3 regions of the Kineococcus endophyticus genome follow, and region 1 is predicted to be linked to each of the others. Evidence: riboswitches for the same ligand, from Rfam matches in the RefSeq annotation. Region 1 holds a riboswitch; each other region holds the start of a gene.

Region 1 (6,461 bases):
CTTGAAGGGTCGTCGGCGTGATCGTCGTCGCACATCGGCGGCGGCGGTCCTCTCCTGGGTCTCGGGAACGGTCTGTCAACGGTGAACGGAGCATCGCACGAGCGAGTTCCCTCGGCACGCCGTCGAGGACCGGGTCAGACCGGTCGGGGCAGGGCGAACCGCGTCGTGACGCGGCGGGCGAACGCGACGTGGTCGGGCGCGCCGCTGACCTGGACCCCCGCGGCCGCCACGAGACCGTCGTCGAGCTCCAGCAGTTCCGCCGACCGCAGCGGCCACCGCTCGTGCTCGTTCGCGATCCACCAGGTCCGGCCGAGGTGCTCGGCGTGCAGGCCGAAGCGCGACGTGAGGAACACGCCCAGGTCGTCGACCGCCGTGCCGCCCTCGCGGACGGCGACGCGGCTGGTCACGCCCTCCCGCGTCCGGCACGTCCACAGCAGTTCCCGCGCGCCCTCCTGCACGCGGATCGCGTGGCGCATGTGCGACCACCGGTAGGGCAGCCCGAACGCCAGCTGCGCGCCCAGCACGACCGCGAGCCGGCTCGCGTCCAGGCTCGCGAAGACGACGCCGCGCCGGCCCTCGTCGTCGACGGAGTAGAAGCGGACGTTCGTCTCCAGGAACGTCCCCGCGTACGGCACGCTGACCCGCCGGCCCGGCCCGGCGCCGCGGAGGGTGAAGGGGATGAGCCCCACGTAGGTGGCGCCGTCCAGCACGTCGGGGCGCACCCCGGGGGGCATGAACGGGGCTATGCGCTCGGGGTCGACGGCCCAGTGCAGGAAGGCCAGGTCGTCCCAGTGCTGGTGCATCATCACCGGCCCCGTGAGGGCGACGGCCTCGGGCGAGGGCAGGCGGTCGATCACCGGATCAGGGTGCCCGAGGACCCCCGGTCCGGCGACCGGTTCGGCAGCACCCCCACAGCTGGCCTACAGTGACGCCACCATCCAGAGCGGCCGAGAGACCTGGCTCGACGACGCCGCAGCAACCGCCTCCTCGTGAGGTGTGGTGCTCATGCCGGGACCGATGGAGGAGATCGTGACGACGACACCCGTGACCGGCAACGCCCCCGCCCCCACCGCGCCGACCGGCCGGGTCGACGCCGCCGGCGTGACCCTGCGCGGGGTCAGCCGCTCCTTCGGCGGCCGCCGGGTCCTCGCCCCGCTCGACCTCGACCTCGCCGCCGGCAGCACGGTGGCCCTCGTCGGCGCCTCCGGCTGCGGGAAGTCGACGCTGCTCCGCCTGATCGCCGGCCTCGACACCCCGACGTCGGGGGCGGTGGAGGTCGCCGGGCAGCCCGTCCGCGGCGTCCACCCGCGCACGGCCGTCGTGTTCCAGGAGCCGCGCCTGCTGCCGTGGCGCGACCTCGCCGGCAACGTCGCCTTCGGGTTGCCCCGCGGGACCGACCGCGCCGCAGGCCGGGCCGAGGTGCTGCGCTGGCTCGAGGTCGTCGGGCTCGAGGAGTTCGCCGACCACCGACCGCGCCGCGTCTCCGGCGGCATGGCCCAGCGGACAGCCCTGGCCCGCGCCCTCGTCCGCCGCCCCGGGGTGCTCCTGCTCGACGAGCCGTTCGCGGCGCTCGACGCGCTGACCCGGCTGAAGATGCAGGACCTCCTCGACGACGTGCAGCGCAGCACCGGCGCGACCGTCGTCTTCGTCACCCACGACGTCGACGAGGCCCTGCACCTCGCCGACCGGGTCCTCGTTCTCGGCCGTTCCGACGAGACCGGGGACGGTGCCGGCATCGTCCGTGACCTCGCCGTCGACGCCCCCCGCCCGCGCGACCGCGCCGACGCCGCCACGGCCCGGCTGCGTGTCGAACTGCTCGACCTGCTCGGCGTCCCGCGCTCCGCCTGACGCACCCACCTCACCCCCCACCCCCTGGGAGACCTGTGTCCACGCTGCCCTCGTCCACGTCCAGCACCTCCCGTCGCGCCCTGCTCGGCCTCGGTCTCGGCGGTCTCGCGCTCACCGCGGCCGCCTGCGTCCAGGGCGAGTCGTCCTCCGGCAGCCCCGCCGCCGCGCCCGCATCGGGCTCGGGCGGTGGCGACCGCGTCCGCCTCGACTACGCGCTCTACAACCCGCTGAGCCTCGTGGTGCGGGAGCAGAAGCTGCTCGAGGACGCCGGGCTGACCGTCCAGTGGGAGCAGTCCCAGGGCAGCAACAAGGCCAACGAGTTCCTCCGCAACGGCAACCTCGACCTCGCCTCCACCGCGGGGTCGGCCGTGCTGCAGGCCCGCACGAACGGCTCCCCCGTGCAGACCGTCGAGGTCTACTCCCAGCCGGAGTGGACCGCGCTCGTCGTCGGCAAGGACTCGACGGTCACCGACGTCGCGGGTCTGCGCGGCAAGAAGATCGCCGCGACGACCGGCACCGACCCGTACTTCTTCCTGCAGCAGGCCCTCGCCCAGGCCGGGTTGTCCGGCACCGACGTCGAGATCCTCAACATCCAGCACGCCGACGGACGCGCCGCACTCGAACGCGGGGACGTCGACGCGTGGGCGGGCCTGGACCCGAACATGGCCGCGACCGAGCTCCAGGCGGGGTCGAAGCTGCTGTACCGCAACGTCGACTTCAACACCTACGGCGTGCTGAACGCACGCGAGGAGTTCGTGCAGAACTCCCCCGACCTCGTCCAGCAGGTCGTCGACGCGTACGCGAAGGCCCGTGCGTGGGCGCTGGCGAACCCCGCCGACCTCGCCACCCTCTACGCCACGACGGCGCAGTTGTCCCCGGAGGTGGCCGCCCGCGTGCTGGAGCGCACGACGCTCGACCTGGACGGGGTTCCGGGCGACGCGCAGCGGACCGTGCTGTCGGGGATCGTCCCGCTGATGGCCGCGACGGGCGACGTGCCGTCGGAGGACGCGGCGCGCAAGGCCCTCGACACGTTGCTCGTGCCGGAGTTCGCACAGAAGGCGAGCGCCGCGTGAGCGTGCTGGACGCTGGTGCTGCGCCGGCGGCGGCGGACCGCGCCCCGACCCGGCGGCCGCGGTCGCGCTGGTGGCTGGGAGCCGTCGTCCCCGTCGCGCTCGTCGTGGCCTGGTGGGTCACGACGGCCGCCGGGTTGTTCCTGCCGAGCCAACTTCCCTCCCCGGCCGACGTCCTCACCGCCGCACAGCAGCTGTCGGCGACCGGCGCGCTGCAGCTGAACATCGCGATCAGCGTCCAGCGCGTGCTCGTCGGGTTCGCCTGCGGCGCGGTGGCGGGGCTCGTCGTCGGTGGTCTGACGGGGTCCTCCGCGACGGCCTACCGCCTGCTGTCCCCCACGCTCGGCGCCCTGCGCGCCGTGCCGTCCCTGGCCTGGGTCCCGTTGCTGGGGCTGTGGATCGGGCTCGGCGAACCCCCGAAGATCACCCTCGTCGCGATCGGGGCGTTCTTCCCCGTCTACACGACGGTCGTCTCCTCCCTCACCCACCTCGACCCCGCGCTCGTCGAGGTCGGCCGCGCCTACGGCCGGCGCGGGCTGGGCCTCTTCACGTCGGTCCTGCTGCCCGCCACCGCCCCGGCCCTGCTGTCGGGGTTGCGGCTCGGGCTCGCTCAGAGCTGGCTGTTCCTCGTCGCCGCCGAACTGATCTCGTCCTCCATCGGCCTCGGCTACCAGATGACGAACGGGCAGAACACCTCCCGCACCGACCAGGTGTTCCTGGCGATCATCCTGCTGGCGCTCCTGGGCAAGGCGACCGACCTGGTCCTCGGCGTCGTGGAGAACCGGGTCAAGGCTTCCCGGGAGTGAGCCGGACCCGGTGCGCTCGCCGCGCCTCGGCGAACCCGGCGAGGACGGCGTGCGCGTCGAGGGCGAGCGTCAGCGCCTTGGACCGGCGGCGCGGCCCGACGACGGCGAACTCCGTGGAGGTGCGCACCTCGTCGGTCCACCGGAGCTTGGCCTGGTTGGGGCCCGTCGACAGGTTCAGCACCCGGTGCCCGGCTTCCTGCGCGTCCTTCACGGCGAGGGACAGCAGGTAGGTCACGGCCGAGTACGGCCACGCGCGTTCGGACACCCCGGACGTCGAGGAGTAGCTGGCCGAGCGGGTGTGCAGGACGAGTTGGCTCGCCTCGACGGTCTCGCCGACGAGCAGTTCGTAGACGCTCGCGCCGCCGTGCTCCCCGGCGCGGGTCACGACGTCGCGCAGGTAACCGAGCACGCGCGGGTCGGCGTAGATGTCGGCGTGCACGGGGCGGCCGTCGCGCAGTTGCGAGCGCTCCCCGTGCAGGGCGACGAGCCGGTCGAACGCGGCGGGCAGGAGCGCGGGGTCGGTGACCCGGCGCACGGACCAGCCGTCGGCACCGACGTCGCGCGTGAGCCGGTTCCGGGCGCGCCGCAACGACTCCTTGAGGTTCCGGCGGCCGGCGTAGACGTTGTCGACGCCTTCAAGCCGCAGCACCGCCGACGGCCGGGTGCGCCGCTGCAGGAGGGTGAAGGACCAGTCGGGCAGCCACTCCGGCTCGAACCACGGGACGTTCTCGCCGAGCGCGAACTGCGCCACGTCCCAGCCCGTGGGGTCGGCGCAGAGGTGGCCGACGACGGCGCGCGCGACGTCGCGGGCGCACGTCGGGTCGGTCAGCAGGGCGGGCTGCTCGAACGGCCCGATCCACAGGCTGCCGGTGCCGATGGGTTGCACGAGCGTCGCCAGGCCGCGCAGCACCGAGCGGCGGTACAGCGGGGCGATGCCCACGAGGCGGTCGCCGTCGCGGACCTCGAGCACGAGCGGTTCGTGGCGGGGGTCACCGGCGAAGTGGTCCAGCCAGGTGAGCGCCCAGTCGGGTCCGGTGAAGGGGTTGGCCTCGCCGGCGGCGTCGTGCAGCGCCTGCCAGTCGTGGGCGAGCTTCTGCACCGCGGTGAGCTGCCGGTGCTCGGTGACGTGCAGGTCCATGCGGCACTCGTTCCCTCGGTGAGCGGTGGTCTGCCCCGATGCTGCGGGGTGCGGACGGGTGAGGTCGATGACCCGGTGCGTCCGTGCAGGGCCGGACGGGGGACGAATCACCTCCTCGGCGCACCCGGGTTCCCGACGAACGGGTGACTCCGGTATCCGACGGCGACCACGGGGTCCGACGCTGGCGGCATGAGGATCGCTGTCGTGGGCGCCGGGCCGTCCGGCCTGGTCACCGCCGCCGTGCTGACGCAGTTCGGCCACGAGGTCACCGTGCTGGAGAAGGCGCCCGACCTCGGCGGCGTGTGGAGCTCGACCCGGCGCTACCCCGACGTGTCGACCCAGGACGACCGCGTCTCCTACGCGTTCTCGGACGTGCCCATGCCCGCGGACTTCCCCCTGCACCCCACCGGGAACCACGTCCGCGCCTACCTCGAGCACTACGCCGACGTGAAGGGCGTCCGTGACCGCGTCCGCCTCGGTGCGACGGTCGAACGCGCCGTCCCCGCCGGCGACGGCTGGTCCGTGCAGGTCCGCGACGCGCAGGGCGTCTCCCTCCTGGACGTCGACTGGCTCGTGCTCGCGAACGGCGTGTTCTCGACCCCGCACGTGCCGGACTGGCCGGGCCGCGACGTGTTCGACGCCACCGGTGGGCAGGTCGTCGAACCCACCCAGCTCGGCGACGGTGCCGTCCTCGCGGGGCGCGACGTCGTCGTCGTGGGCTGGGGCAAAACCGCGTGCGACGTCGCCGTCGCCGCGTCGCGGACGGCGCGCTCGACGACCGTCGTGGCCCGGGCCGTCCGGTGGAAGGTCCCCAAGCGCATCGCCGGATCGTTGACGTTCCGCCACCTGCTCCTGACCCGCCTCGGGGAACACCTGATGGCCCCGGAACGGACGACCCGCTTCCAGACCCTGCTCGCCACCGTCGACGCTCCGGTGCGGCGCGCGGTGCTCTGGTCCCTGGCCCAGCGGATCGCCCGCCGCACGGGTGCGCGCGGAGTCGGTCTGCTGCCCGACACGCCCCTGCCCTACGCGGACAGCCTCGTCACGGACGGGTTCTTCGAGGCGGTCCGCAGCGGTCGCATCACCGTCCGCCGCGAACGGTCGATCACCGCGCTGGGTGCGGGGGACGTGCAGTTGTCCGACGGGTCGCGCGTGCCGGCGGACGTCGTGGTCGCCGCGACGGGTTTCGACCAGGACCTCTCCCCGCTGGACGCGTCCGTGCGTGAACGCCTGCTGGACGCCGACGGCGTCATGGCGCTGCACCGGCGGATCCTGCCGGCCGACGTCCCCCGCCTGGCGTTCGCCGGATGGGGCAACACCTACCGCAGCCCCCTGTCGGCGGAGGTGGGCGCGGTGTGGCTCGCCGGCCACCTGGCGGGCGTGGTGCCCGCTCCGCGCCGGGACGAGGTGCAGCGCACGGGCCACCGGTTCCACCTGACCCACCGGCAGGCCGCCGCCCACCGGCAGCAGCAGGTACCGAGCGGATCGTTCGCTGTGCTCGACCAGATGCTCGACGACCTCGGTCTGCCGCTGCCCGCCGCCGTGCGACGCGGTCAGTGGACGACACCCCTGACCCCGGCGAGCTACGCGTACCTCGTG
Region 2 (6,461 bases), on a different contig from region 1:
CGAACCCGTCGAGCTGCTCGGCGAAGTACTGGACCATGTCGTTGCGCTCGGGTTCCCCGTGGACGAGGACGTCGAGGCCGAGCTCCTCCTGCAGCCGCACGACACGGTCGATCTCGGCGCGCAGGAACTCCTCGTACCCCTCCTGCGCGAGCTCGCCCCGGCTCCACGCGGAACGCGCCCGGCGGATCTCCGGCGTCTGCGGGAAGGACCCGATCGTGGTCGTCGGCAGCAGCGGCAGCCCCAGGGCCTCCTCCTGCGCCGCCCGCCGCACGGCGTAGTCGCTGCGCCGGAACGCCTCCGGGGTCAGCGCGGCGAGCCGGTCGCGCACCGCCGGGCGCACCACGCCGGGGGCGCCGAGGCGGTCGGCCCGGGCCGCGGCCGAGGCGGCCAGTTCAGCGGTCACACCGGCGTCGCCGGAGTCGGCCAGGGCCCGGCCGAGCAGGACGACCTCGGCCACCTTCTGGTCGGCGAACGCCAGCCAGCTGCGCAGCCGCTCCGGCAGCGCGCTCTCGCGGGACACGTCGTGCGGCACGTGCAGCAGTGAGGTGGACGTGCCGGGGACGACGCGGGCGGCCGACTCCTCCAGCCGCCGCAGGGTCTCCCGCGCCTGCACGAGGTCCCCGCGCCAGACGTTGTGCCCGTCCACGACGCCCCCGACGACGGTCTTGCCGGCCAGGACGGACGGGTCCGCCGGCACGGAACCCTCGACGAGGTCGAGCGCGATCCCCTCCACCGCGCTCAAGGCCCCGAGGAACTCCTGCGCGTCGCCGTACGGCGTGGCCACCAGCAGCCGAGGGCGGCCGGGGACCGCGGCGAGCCGCTCGTAGGCCCCCCGCACCAGGTCGGCCAGCCCGTCGACACCGGCCGTCGCCGAGTCGCTCACGAGGCCGGGTTCGTCGAGCTGGACCCAGGTGGCCCCGGCCGCGGCGTAGGCGGTCAGCAGACCCTCGTAGGCGCCGAGCAGGTCCTCGAGCCGGCTGATCGGCGCGAAACCCTCCGGGCTGCCGTCGGCGGCCTTCGCCAGCAGGAGGAACGTCACCGGCCCGACGACGACGGGGCGGGTGAGGAACCCGTCGGCGAGCGCCTCGGCAAACTCCCGGACCCCGCGGTCGTCGGCGGACCGGAACGCCGTCGTGGGCCCGATCTCGGGGACGAGGTAGTGGTAGTTCGTGTCGAACCACTTCGTCATCTCCAGCGGGGCCAGCGCTCCGCGCCCCCGGGCGATGGTCGAGTACGCCTCGAGGTCCACCCGGCCGTCGGCCCCGACGAGGTCCGCGAAGCGCTCGGGCACCGCCCCCACGGCGACGGCGGTGTCGAGGACCTGGTCGTAGGCGGAGAACGAGGACGGGATGGACGCGTCGTGCGCGGGCAGGCCCAGCGCGTTCAGCCGCCGGACGGTGCCCGCCCGCACGGCCGCCAGGGCCGTTTCCGTCGCGGCCAGGTCGGCGCGCCCGGACCACAGCGCCTCCAGGGCCTTCTTCGTCTCCCGGTCGGGGCCGATGCGGGGGTAGCCGAGGACGGTCGCGGTCCACGCCGGCTGGTCGGTGGTCGGGTGCTGGCTCATCGGGAGGCTCCTCCTACCGCGCGGACGCGGCGTTCGGCGGGACGCGTCAGGTTCGTGTGATCGCGCAGGTGGTCGAGCAGGTCGAGGACGGGCTCGACCGCGTTGAAGGTGTAGAGGTGCAGACCGGGGGCCCCGGCGGCGAGCAGGTCGCGCGCCAGCCCGGAGGTGAACGCCGTCGCCGCCCGGCGGCGGACCCGGACGTCCTCGGTGTCCAGGGCCGCGAGCAGGGCCCGCGGGGCGGGCACGCCCGTGAGCTCGCCGATCCGTTCCAGCCGCCGCACCTCGTGGGTCACGGCGAGGCCGGGCAGGAGCGGGATGGTGACGCCCGCGGCCCGGGCGCGGGCCACGAACGCCGCGTACTCCCGGGCGGACCAGCCGACCTGGCACACGGCGAACTGCGCGCCGGCGTCCTGCTTGGCGCGCAGGACCGCGAGTTCGTGCCCGTCGCGGTCCCGGGGGAACGCGGCGACGGCGAGGCTGAGCGGGGGGACGTCGACGGGGAGACGCCCGCCCCGCAGCGCGAGGCGCCGCCGGTCGGCGACCTGGAGGAGTTCGACGAGGTCGCGGGCCGTCGCGACGCCGTCGGGGTGGGGACGGAACTGCGCCGCCCCCGTGCCCGCCGGCGGGTCCCCGCGCAGGGCGAGGACGTTGCGGACGCCGGCGTCGAAGAACTCGCAGGCCAGGTCGACGACCTCGCGGCGGGAGGAACCGACGCACGTCAGGTGCGCCATCGCAGGCACGGCCGTGGAACTCAGGACGTGGGCCAGCAGGTCCCGGCTCGGTCCGCGCGTCGCGCCGGCCGCCCCGAACGTGACGGACACGAAGTCCGGCTGCGTGGCCAGCAGGTCGGACAGCCTGCGCCACAGGGCATCCCGACCCTCCGGCGAGCGGGGCGGGAACAGTTCGAAGCTCAGGGTCGGCCGCCCCGCCGCACCGGCGACGAGGGGCGCGAGGGTCATCGGGCCGGTCCTGCGCCGGGACGCGGGGACGGGTCGACAGGGGTGCTGCTCATCACGTGCTCCATCGGCCTGGCGTTAGCACCCTCGCCCGGGCTCGGGGGGTTGCTGCGGCGTCGTCGAGCCAGGACTCTCGGCCGCTCTGGATGGTGTTGATCGACCATAGAGCGGTCCGCGCGACCTCCACAAGTGGCTCCCCGAGATTGCGCCGGTCGTCCCCGGACGACCACCCGGGCGGCCCAGGACGGGCTCAAGGGGAGTTCGCGGCACGCCGATGTTGATCGGTCGGGCTCCTCGTGGCAGGCTCCTGCACAGGTCATGAGCGCCAGCGACAAGCCCCGGCTCGCTGGCCGGCAACCCTCCTCCGCGGTGGGGTGCCCCGGGTGACGACCTGGCCGGTTCCGTGGTGGAGCCGGCAAGCGCGGACCTCACCGGGGCGACCCGGTCCTCCCGGTAGGGTCCCCTCCCCCAGGAGTTCCTGCGTGAGCACCAGCACCCTGTCCCCCGCCCGTCCGCGCTGTCCCGGGAGTTCCGGGGCCGTCGACGCGCTGCTGCCCGTCGTCGGGGCCGACACCCTCGTGCCGCTCGCGACGGGAGGTTCGACCACCTACGCCAACCTCGACAACGCCGCCAGCGCCCCCGCCCTCGTCGCCGTGGCCGCGCGGGTCGCGCAGGTGCTGCCCCACTACGCCAGCGTGCACCGCGGCGCGGGCTGGCTCTCGCGCGTCTCCACGGCGCTGTTCGAGCAGGCGCGCGCGGAGGTCGGCGCCTTCGTGGGGGCACGCCACGACGACCTCGTCGTCCTCACCCGCAGCACCACCGACGCCCTCGACCTGCTCTCGCGCGCCGTCCCGGCCGGGGGACGCGTGCTGGTCGCCGACGTCGAGCACCACGCCAACCTGCTGCCGTGGCAGCGGTCCGCCCGCACGACGGTGGTGCCCGGCGGCGCCGACGCCGAGGAGACGACCGCCCTCCTGGAGGCCGAGCTGGCGACCGGCCGGTACGCCCTGCTCGCCGTCGCGGGCGCGTCCAACGTCACCGGGGAGGTGCTGCCGCTGCGCCGGCTGGCCCGCGCCGCGCACGACGCGGGCGCGCGGATCGCGGTGGACGGGGCGCAGCTCCTGCCGCACCGGCGGGTCGACGTCGGGCGGGACGGGATCGACTACCTCGCGCTGTCCGGGCACAAGCTCTACGCGCCGTTCGGCAGCGGGGCGCTCGTCGGGCGGCGCGACTGGCTGGACGCCGCCGAGCCCTACCTCGCCGGCGGGGGCGCGACGCTCGACGTGCGGCACGACGGCGTGCGCTGGGCCACCGGCCCCGACCGGCACGAGGCGGGGTCCCCGAACGTCGTCGGCGCGGTGGCGCTGGCGCAGGCGTGCACCACGCTCGCCGCACTGCCCCCGGGCGCGCTGGAGGAGCACGAGGCGGCGCTGCGCGCCCGGTTGGTGGACGGGCTGACGGCGCTGGCGGGGGTCGAGGTCGTCCGGCCCCGTCCCCGCGACGCCGTGGGCGTCGTCACCTGCACCGTTCCGGGCCGGTCCGTCTCGGAGGTCGCGGCCTACCTGTCCGCCGAGCACGGCATCGGCGTGCGCGACGGCCGGTTCTGCGCCCACCGGTTCGCGGACGCCCTGGGGCTGGCCGACGGCGGCCTGCGCGTCTCCACGGGGGTGGGCACGACGTCCGCCGAGGTCGACCGGCTGCTGGCCGCGCTCCGGCGGTTCGTCACGGACGGTCCGGAGCTGGACTACGGGGTCGTCGACGGGCACTGGGCCCCGCTGTCCGACCCGCGTCCGGCGCCAGGGTCGCTGCTCGCCGCCGCCGGGCCGCTGCGGTGACCGGCGTCAGGCCAGCGGTTCGCTGCTCGGACGGGGCCCGTCGCCCGTGGGGGGCGCCTCCTGCGCGAGCACCTCGTGCAGCTCGGCCTCGAACTCGGTCCAGCTCAGCTCCCCCGGACCGGGTTCCAGACCCGGACCGCGGTCGTGCGCCGGACCGTCGGCGGGGTCGTGGCGCCGGGCGTCGTGGAGGTCGGCCGGCGACCACGGGAACCCCCACTGGCCGTGCCCGGCCAGGGCGAGCCCCTGCACGACGATCGAGCCCAAACTGGTTGCGGCAGCGCACCATCGCGCCCACGTCCCACGCAACACCTCGCACCTCCGCTCTCGGGTGCCCCACTGTCGCACACGCGCGGCGAGCCCGGGAGGTCCTCCGCGACTCCGTCCACCACGCACCCCGGGAGACCCCGTGACCACGCCCCTGCACCTGTTCCTGGACGTCGACGGAGGGGGGTGGCACCCCGCCGCCTGGCGCTGGTCGCGCAGCACCCCCGACGAGGTCTTCTCCCCCGGCCGGCTGCGCGGGTTCGCCGTCACGGCCCAGGCCCAGGGCCTGACCGGGCTGACCTTCGAGGACTCACCGCTGCCCGACGCGCGCAACCCCGTCGGGCACCTCGACGCGGTCCAGCGCGCCGCCTTCCTGGCCGGGACGACGGAGGCCGTGGGGCTGCTGCCGGTCGCGGCCACCACCTACTCCGAGCCGTTCCACGTCGCGGCCCAGATCGCCTCGCTCGACCACTCCAGCGCCGGCCGCGCCGGGTGGATCGCCACGACGTCGCCCGCCGCCGTGGCGCGCAGCGTCGACCTGCCGGTCGCGCCGGACCCGGCCGGCGAGCTCGCGGACGTGGTGCACGCGGTCCGGTCCCTGTGGGACTCCTGGGAGGACGACGCCGTCGTCCGCGACGTGGCCACCGGCCGGTACGTCGACCGCGACCGGTTGCACCACGTCGACGTCGACACGGGCCGCTGGTCGGTCAAGGGGCCGCTGACCGTGCCCCGGTCCCCCCAGGGGCACGCGGTCGTCGTGGTCCGCGAGGAGGACCTGCGGCACCGGGCCGACCGGAGCACGGCGGACGTCGTGCTCAGCGGGGACGCCGGCGCGCGCCGGGCCCTCGGTGGCCCCCTCGTCGTCCTCGACGTCGAGGTCGTCCTCGACACCGACGCGCACGCCGCCACCGACCGGCTCGCGGCACTGGACGCCACGGCACCCGCCCCGGACCGGGGCCGGATCCGCTGGGCGGGTTCCGGTCAGGCGCTGGCCGCCTGGCTCACCGACCTGACCGGGGTGGTCGACGGGGTCCGGTTGCACGCGGCCGTCCTCGACGAGGACCTCCGCACGCTCCTGCGCACCACGGTCCCGGCACTGCGCGCCGCCCGCGTCCTGCGGCCCCCCCTGCCGGGCGCCACGTTGCGCAGCACCCTCGGGCTCGAACGCCCCGCCAACCGGTACGCCACCGGCCCCGCCCTCGTGACCACCGGAGGAGACCCCCGATGACCACCCCGTCCAGCGGCGACCTGCGCTTCCCCGACGCCGTCGTCCACTTCGGCGTCTTCTTCCAGGGCGTGAACCACAGCACGATCTGGTCCGACCCCCGCAGCGGGTCGCAGATGGCGCACTCCACGTTCGTCCAGCTGGTCCGCACCGCCGAACGCGGGTTGTTCGACGCGTTCTTCCTCGGCGAGGGCCTGCGGCTGCGCGAGCAGCGGGGGAGGATCCACGACCTCGACGTCGTCGGCCGTCCCGACGCCCTCACCGAGCTGGCGACCCTCGCCGGCCTGACGACGCACATCGGCCTCGTGGCGACGCAGAACACGACGTACAACGACCCCGCGGACCTGGCCCGCAGGCTCGCCTCGCTCGACGTCCTCTCCGGCGGACGGGCCGCGTGGAACGTGGTGACGACCGACAACGCCTGGACCGGGGAGAACTTCCGCCGCGGTGGGCACCTCGACCACGCCGACCGCTACGAGCGCGCCGAACGCTTCGTCCGCACGGCGCAACGGGTCTGGGACAGCTGGGACGGCGAGCGGTACACCCCGGTCGAGGTGCGGGACGGGTTCTTCGACGTCGAGTTCACCCCGACCGTCCCGCGGAGCCCGCAGCAGCAC
Region 3 (6,461 bases), 240 kb from region 1:
GATGAGCAGCAGCACGGCCCAGATCGCGCCGAAGAGCACGGCCGTCTTGACGCCGTTGTGGTGCCGGTGCATGCCGTCCCTTCCCCCGGGTGAGTCTCGTCAGGCTGAACGCCGCACCCCGCCCGCGCGTTCCGCAGGGTGGTGGTCGGGGGTCAGCGGTGGCGGCCGGTCACGGCGGTCACGACGCCGAGACCGATCATCGAGACTCCCCCGACCCGCGTGACCGTCCGCAACCGCGACGGCCGCCCGACGAACGCCGTCCGCACGCGCGCGGCCGCCAGGCCCCACCCGCTGTCGCAGACGAGCCCGATGAGGACCGGGACGAGGCTCAGCAGGGCCATCTGCAGCGGGACCGAGCCCGCCGCCGGCTCGACGAACTGCGGCAGGACGGCCGCGAACATGACGAACACCTTGGGGTTGCTGACCCCGACGACCACACCGTCGCGCAGCGCGCGCTGCGGCCGGGCGGCCACGGGCGCACCGCCGGGGGCGGTGGCGGGCGCGGGACCGGCGTGCCGGGCCCCGCGCAGGGCCTGCACGCCCAGCCACACGAGGTAGGCGGCGCCCGCGATCCTCACGACCTCCAGCACGACGTCCCACCGCTGCAGCACGGGGCCCAGACCGACCGCGATGACGAGCGCCGCGAGCAGGCTGCCGAGGGAGTTGCCGAGGACGCTCAGCAGCGCCGTCGACCGGCCGTGCGCGAGCGCACGTCCCACGATGAACAGCACGCTCGGGCCGGGGACGAGGATGATCACGGCGCAGGTCGCACCGAGGGCGAGGACCTGCTCGAGGGTGAGAGGCACGCGCCGACTGTAGGACCGGGTCGGCCCATCCAGTGGTTGCGTGACGGCACCGGACTGTGAGTGACTCTCAGGCGGCGCCGAGGCGGCGCGCAGGACTCAGCGGGGGGCGGGACGGCGCGGGTGGAGGCGAGCGGGACGCGGACGACGACGTCCTCGACCAGGAACCAGACCGGCCGTCGCGACGCGACCCTCCTCGGGCTGGCGACCGCGCTGGCCGCCACGGACAGCGTCGAGGACGTGGCCCTGGCCGTCCGCGACCTCATGCGCCAGGACCTCGACGCCAGCTACACGACGGTGTCGATGATCGAGGGCCCGTTCCTCACGACCCCCGCGCTGGGGCAGCTCGACGACGACACCGAGCAGCGCTGGCTGCGGCTCCCGCTGGACGTCGACTCCCCCGCCCACCGCGTCGCCCGCACCGGCAAGCCCCTGGTGTTCCACCGGCTGGACCAGCTGCTGGAGGCCTTCCCCGACGCGGCGGACACCTACCGGCGCACCGGGTTGCGCTCCGGGGTCGTGCTGCCGCTGCTGATCTCCGGGGGCTTCCGGATCGGTGCCCTCACCATCGCCTGGGACGTCGAGCGGAGCCTGCGCGAGGACGAGGCCGTCCTGGTGACGGCCGTCGCCGACGCCACCGCCCAGGCCGCCCGCCGCGCGCAGCTCTACCGCGAGCGCCGGGACGTCGCCCACACCCTGCAGGCCGCGATGCTGCCGGAGCTGCCCGCGCTGCCCGGTCTGCAGCTGGCCAGCCGCTACCTGCCGTGGTCACCCACGGACGAGCAGGTCGGCGGCGACTGGTACGACGCGATCGCCCTGCCGGACGGCGGGGTGCTGCTGCTCATCGGTGACGTCGCCGGGCACGACATCGAGGCCGCCGCCCGCATGGGCCGGGTGCGGTCGATGTTCCGGGCGCTCGCCGTCGACCACCCCGAGGAGCACCCGGCGGCGCTGGTCCACCGGCTCGACCACGTGCTCGACGCCCTCGGCGACCTGACGCTGGCGACCATGGCCGTCGTGCGGCTGGACCCGCCCGGGCCGGGGCGGCAGGTGCACTGGACGACGGCCGGGCACCCCCCGCCGCTGCTCGTCGACGCGCAGGGGCACAGCACCGTGCTGCTCGCCGACCCGGACCTCCCCCTGGGCGTGGCGCCCGGGCGGCCCCGGCACGACCACGTCCGGGAGTGGCCGGCCGGCGCGACGCTCGTCCTCTACACCGACGGGCTCGTGGAGCGCCGCGGCCGCGACGTCGGGGACGGGATCCTCGTGCTGCGCTCGAGCCTGGAGCGCACCCACACCGAACCGCTGGAGACGCTGCTCGGCGAGCTCGTCACCGCGCACGTGGCGAACTCCGAGGACGACTGCGCGGTGCTCGCGGTGCGCGACACCGCCTGACGGGGAGCCCGTCAGGGGCGGCGGTACCCGGCTCCGGCGTGGGCGGCCGCGAGGCGCGGGCCGTCGCCGGTGCCGAGGCGTTCGCGCAGCGTCGTCCCGGGCGGTGGAGGCGGCGCCGTCCGGCCGCGACGGGCGAGCTCGGGCACGAGGTGGTCGACGACGTCGGCGAAGGTGCCGGGCATGGTCGCGTACATGAGGTTGAACCCGTCGACGTCGGCCTCCTCGGCGAAGGCCTCCAGCTCGTCGGCGACGGTCTGCGGCGAGCCCGCGAGCACCGGGCCGCGTCCGCCCACCGCGACGAACTGCGCGAGGTCGTCGACGGTCCAGTCCCGGTCGGGGTCGTCGGTGAAGCTGCGCAGCGCCGAGCGGTTCGCGTCGGTCGTGACGTGCTGCAGCCGGTCCCCCGGCGCGGCCCCGGCGAGGTCGACGCCGGTCCAGCCGCCGAACAGGGCGAGCGCGCCCTCCCGGCTGGCGTGCTCGCGCAGGTCGGCCAGCAGGGCGTGGGCCTCGGCGTCGGAACTGCGCACGACGGGGGTCAGGCCCGCGTACACGGCGACGGACCGGGGGTCACGCCCGGCCTCCTCCACCTTGCGGCGCAGCGAGTCCACCGAGCGGTGGGCGATCGCGGCGGTCGGGGCGATGACGAAGACGCACTCGGCGTGGCGGGCCGCGAACTCCTGCCCGCGCGGGGAGGAACCGGCCTGGAACACGACGGGCGTGCGCTGCGGGGAGGGTTCGCACAGGAACGCGCCGGGCACGTCGAAGTACCGGCCGTGGTGGGCGATGTCGTGCACCTTCGCCGGGTCCGCGTAGACGCCGCGGGCCGCGTCGCGGACGACGGCGCCGTCCTCCCAGGACCCCTCCCAGAGCTTGTAGCAGACCTCGAGGTACTCCTCGGCGACGTCGTAGCGCTCGTCGTGGGCGACCTGGGCGGTGAACCCGAGGTTGCGGGCGGCGGAGTCGAGGTACCCCGTGACGACGTTCCAGGCGATCCGGCCCTCGGTGAGGTGGTCGAGCGTCGTGAGCCGGCGAGCGAGGGAGTACGGCTGCTCGTACGTCGTCGTGACGGTGAGGCCGAACCCGAGGTTCTCGGTGACCGCCGCCATCGCCGACACCGCCGCGAGGGGGTCGTTCACGGGGACCTGCGCCGCGGCGCGGACGGCGGCATCGCGGGACCCGCCGTACACGTCGTAGGTGCCGAGGACGTCGGCGAGGAACAGCGCGTCGAAGCCGCCGCGCTCGAGCAACCGGGCGAGGTCGGTCCAGTGCCGCAGCGTGCGGTAGTCGGCGCTGCGGTCCTCCGGCCGGCTCCACAGGCCGGCGGCCTGGTGCCCGACGCAGGCCATGGCGAAGGCGTTGAGGCGCAGCGGTTTCACGGGGTGGGACCCTCCAGGGGCTCGTGCGCGGTCTCGCGCGTGCAGGCGGCGGCGACGGTCGTGAGGACCGCCAGGAACGTCAGGTAGCCGGCGACGAGCCAGGGCGAACCCCCGCCGGCGGCCAGCAGCGACGCTGCGACGAGCGGGGTCAGGCCCCCACCCAGGACGGCCCCGATCGAGTACCCCAGGGACGCGCCGCTGTAGCGCGTCCGGTCGTCGAACTGCTCGGCGAAGAACGCGCCCTGGGCGCCGTACTGGCTGTCGTGGCCGAGGTTGACGGCGACGACGACCGCCCCGACGACGAGGGCCGTGGACCCCGTGTCGAACAGCAGGAACGCGGGGACGGAGAACACAGCCGTCAGCACCGACCCGGCCAGGTAGACGGGGCGGCGGCCGACGCGGTCGGACAACCACCCCCAGAACGGGGTCGTCGCCAGGCTCAGCACCGACGCGACGAGCACCGCGAGCAACCCCACGTCCGCCCCGTCCGCACGCACCTCGCTGCCGAGGTAGCTGAGCGCGAAGACGGTGTAGAGGACGTAGGACCCGTTCTGCCCCAGCCGCATCCCGGTCGTGACGAGGACGCCGCGGCGGTTGGTGCGCAGGACCTCCGCCACCGGGCGGCGGGCGGTCGCCTCGGCGTCGCGGACCGCGGCGAAGGTGGGCGACTCGGTGACCTTGAGCCGGATGAGCAGGCCGACCACGACGAGGACGGCGCTGGCCAGGAACGGCAGCCGCCACCCCCAGGCCAGGAACGCGTCGTCGTCGGTGAGGGAGCGGGTCAGCCAGAACCCGCCGCTGGCCAGCACCATGCCCGCGGCCGAGCCCGTCTGCGGGATCGCACCGAACAACCCGCGCCGTCCCGTGGGGGCGTGCTCGACGGCCAGCAGGACGGCCCCGCCCCACTCCCCGCCCGCCGAGAACCCCTGCAGCAGACGGCACAGCACGAGCAGGACCGGAGCCCAGACGCCGATCTGGGCGTGCGTCGGCAGCAGGCCGACGGCGGTCGTGGAGACGCCCATGACGAGGAGGGAGGCGACGAGGACGGCCTTGCGGCCCACCCGGTCGCCGACGTGCCCGGCGACGGCCCCGCCGAGCGGGCGGGCCAGGAAGCCGACGGCGTAGGTGGCGAACGCCGCGACGACACCGACGGCCCCGCCCACGTCGGGGAAGAACAGCGGGCCGAGCACGATCGCCGCCGCCGTCCCGTAGAGGTAGTAGTCGTACCACTCGATCGTGGTGCCGACGAAGCTGCCGAGGGCCGCACGACGGCGGGCCGTGCGGGCCGCCGGGCGGGTGCGGACGTCGGGGGACTGCAGGGCGCTCACGAGATCTCCCATCGGTCCTGGCGGAAGCACCTGTCCCGCCCCACGTCGGGGACGGGATGGTTGCTGCGACGTCGACGAGCCAGGTCTCTCGGTCGCTCTGGATGGCTGCGGCGAACGTACCCCACCCCGCACCGGGTACCGCAACACGGGCGGGTGGGTGGCGGGTCCGGCCGCCCGGCCGCCGTGGCCCCCGTCGGGGGGTCCCGGGCTGGCGCGACGGGGCCGGTGGGCCGACCATCGAGGGTGCCGGGTCCGGTCCGTCCCTCCCCCGATTCACGGGTCGATCACAGGTGGTGATGCCACAGTGCGGAGCGTGAGACCTCTCCGCTTCGGCGCCGTCGTGCTGCTCCTGCTGGGCAGCATGGCCGCCTCCCTGCCCGAGGAGACGGTCGCGGCCGCGGGCGGCGCGCGTGCCGAGGGGCCCCTGCGCCCGACGCGGGTCGTCTCCCTCGGCGACTCCGTCCCCACGGGGGCCCAGTGCGACTGCTCGCCGTTCCCCGTCCTCGTGGCGGCGGACCTGGCGGCCCCCGGGCAGCGCGTGGGGCTCGAGCAGCTCGCCGAGGACGGCGCGACGTCCGACGACGTCGCGGCCACCGTCGAGGACGACCTGTCGGACTTCTCCGCCACCGACGTCGTCCTGCTCGAGGCCGGCGCCAACGACCTGGCCGACCTCGCCGACGGCTCGGACCCACTGCCGGACGAGGCGCAGGTCGACAGCGCCGCCGCCGAGGCCGTCGCCACGGTCTCGGCCACCGTCGACCGCATCGTGCCCACCGGGGCGCGGGTCGTCGTCCTGGACTACTGGGCCGTGGGGCTCGACGGGGCGGTCGCCGACCAGGAGTACACGCCCGCCGAACAGGCCGTGCAGGACCAGCTGACGGACTCCTTCGACGACCAGCTGCAGGCCGCCGTGGACGCGAAGGGCGCCCGGGTCACGTTCGTGGGCCTGCGGCAGGTCTTCCACGGCGACGACGGGAGCCTGGACCCCACGCCGCTGCTGGCCGACGACGGGGACCACCCGAACGCGAAGGGCCAGCGGGCCATCGCGGACGCCGTGCTCACGGCCCTGTCCTCCGAGCGCGCCACACGTTCACCGAACATCCGCTGAGAACGCGCCATCCCGGTCCCTCACTCCCCCATGATCGGGAGGAACGCCCACCGGCGTTCGCAGGTACGGGGGGAGTTCCACGGTGGGTCTGTCGAGTCCGGTCACCCAGTGGGTGGCCATCGGGGTGGCGTGCGCGGCACTGGTCGCGATCGTCGTCGGCTGGAGGCTGCTGGCGCGGCGGGGGGTGCTGGCGCTGCTGGGCCGGGCGGCCTCGCTCATCGCGGTCAACCTGACCGTCCTCGTGGCCGTGTTCCTCGTCGTGAACTCCAAGTTCGGCCTCTACTCCGACTGGGACGACCTCCTCGGCATCCAGTCCGCGCAGTCCGCCACGACCACGACGACGTCCGGCGGGGGCACCGGCGGCACGACGACCGTGAGCGACCCGAAGGCCGAGCAGATCGCGGGCTACGACGGCCGCGTGTTCCGCGCGCAGGTGCCCGGACCGGCGTCC

Evidence for each region. Region 1 has a riboswitch for S-adenosylmethionine ahead of AB1207_RS04265 (ABC transporter ATP-binding protein). Riboswitches for the same ligand answer to the same signal wherever they lie in the genome.
Region 2: it holds a riboswitch for S-adenosylmethionine, as region 1 does, so the genes downstream of both, AB1207_RS14640 (methylenetetrahydrofolate reductase) here and AB1207_RS04265 (ABC transporter ATP-binding protein) in region 1, are expected to answer to the same signal.
Region 3: it holds a riboswitch for S-adenosylmethionine, as region 1 does, so the genes downstream of both, AB1207_RS05400 (MFS transporter) here and AB1207_RS04265 (ABC transporter ATP-binding protein) in region 1, are expected to answer to the same signal.

The regions. Positions count from the first base shown of each region.
Region 1 covers NZ_JBFNQN010000003.1:16,830-23,290, reverse strand. The annotation lists gene AB1207_RS04270 (YqjF family protein) at 135-857, opposite strand; SAM riboswitch class I at 932-1,024, shown strand; gene AB1207_RS04265 (ABC transporter ATP-binding protein) at 1,102-1,848, shown strand; gene AB1207_RS04260 (aliphatic sulfonate ABC transporter substrate-binding protein) at 1,929-2,921, shown strand; gene AB1207_RS04255 (ABC transporter permease) at 2,918-3,724, shown strand; gene AB1207_RS04250 (GNAT family N-acetyltransferase) at 3,705-4,862, opposite strand; gene AB1207_RS04245 (flavin-containing monooxygenase) at 5,052-6,461, shown strand, end outside.
Region 2 covers NZ_JBFNQN010000009.1:226,767-233,227, forward strand. The annotation lists gene metE (5-methyltetrahydropteroyltriglutamate--homocysteine S-methyltransferase) at 1-1,564, opposite strand, end outside; gene AB1207_RS14640 (methylenetetrahydrofolate reductase) at 1,561-2,523, opposite strand; SAM riboswitch class I at 2,582-2,673, opposite strand; SAM riboswitch class IV at 2,835-2,948, shown strand; gene AB1207_RS14645 (aminotransferase class V-fold PLP-dependent enzyme) at 3,003-4,355, shown strand; gene AB1207_RS14650 (hypothetical protein) at 4,362-4,604, opposite strand; gene AB1207_RS14655 (LLM class flavin-dependent oxidoreductase) at 4,762-5,847, shown strand; gene AB1207_RS14660 (NtaA/DmoA family FMN-dependent monooxygenase) at 5,844-6,461, shown strand, end outside.
Region 3 covers NZ_JBFNQN010000003.1:253,405-259,865, reverse strand. The annotation lists gene htpX (zinc metalloprotease HtpX) at 1-72, opposite strand, end outside; gene AB1207_RS05415 (LysE family translocator) at 153-806, opposite strand; gene AB1207_RS05410 (PP2C family protein-serine/threonine phosphatase) at 927-2,198, shown strand; gene AB1207_RS05405 (LLM class flavin-dependent oxidoreductase) at 2,210-3,574, opposite strand; gene AB1207_RS05400 (MFS transporter) at 3,571-4,914, opposite strand; SAM riboswitch class I at 4,908-5,010, opposite strand; gene AB1207_RS05395 (SGNH/GDSL hydrolase family protein) at 5,216-6,010, shown strand; gene AB1207_RS05390 (alpha/beta hydrolase) at 6,093-6,461, shown strand, end outside.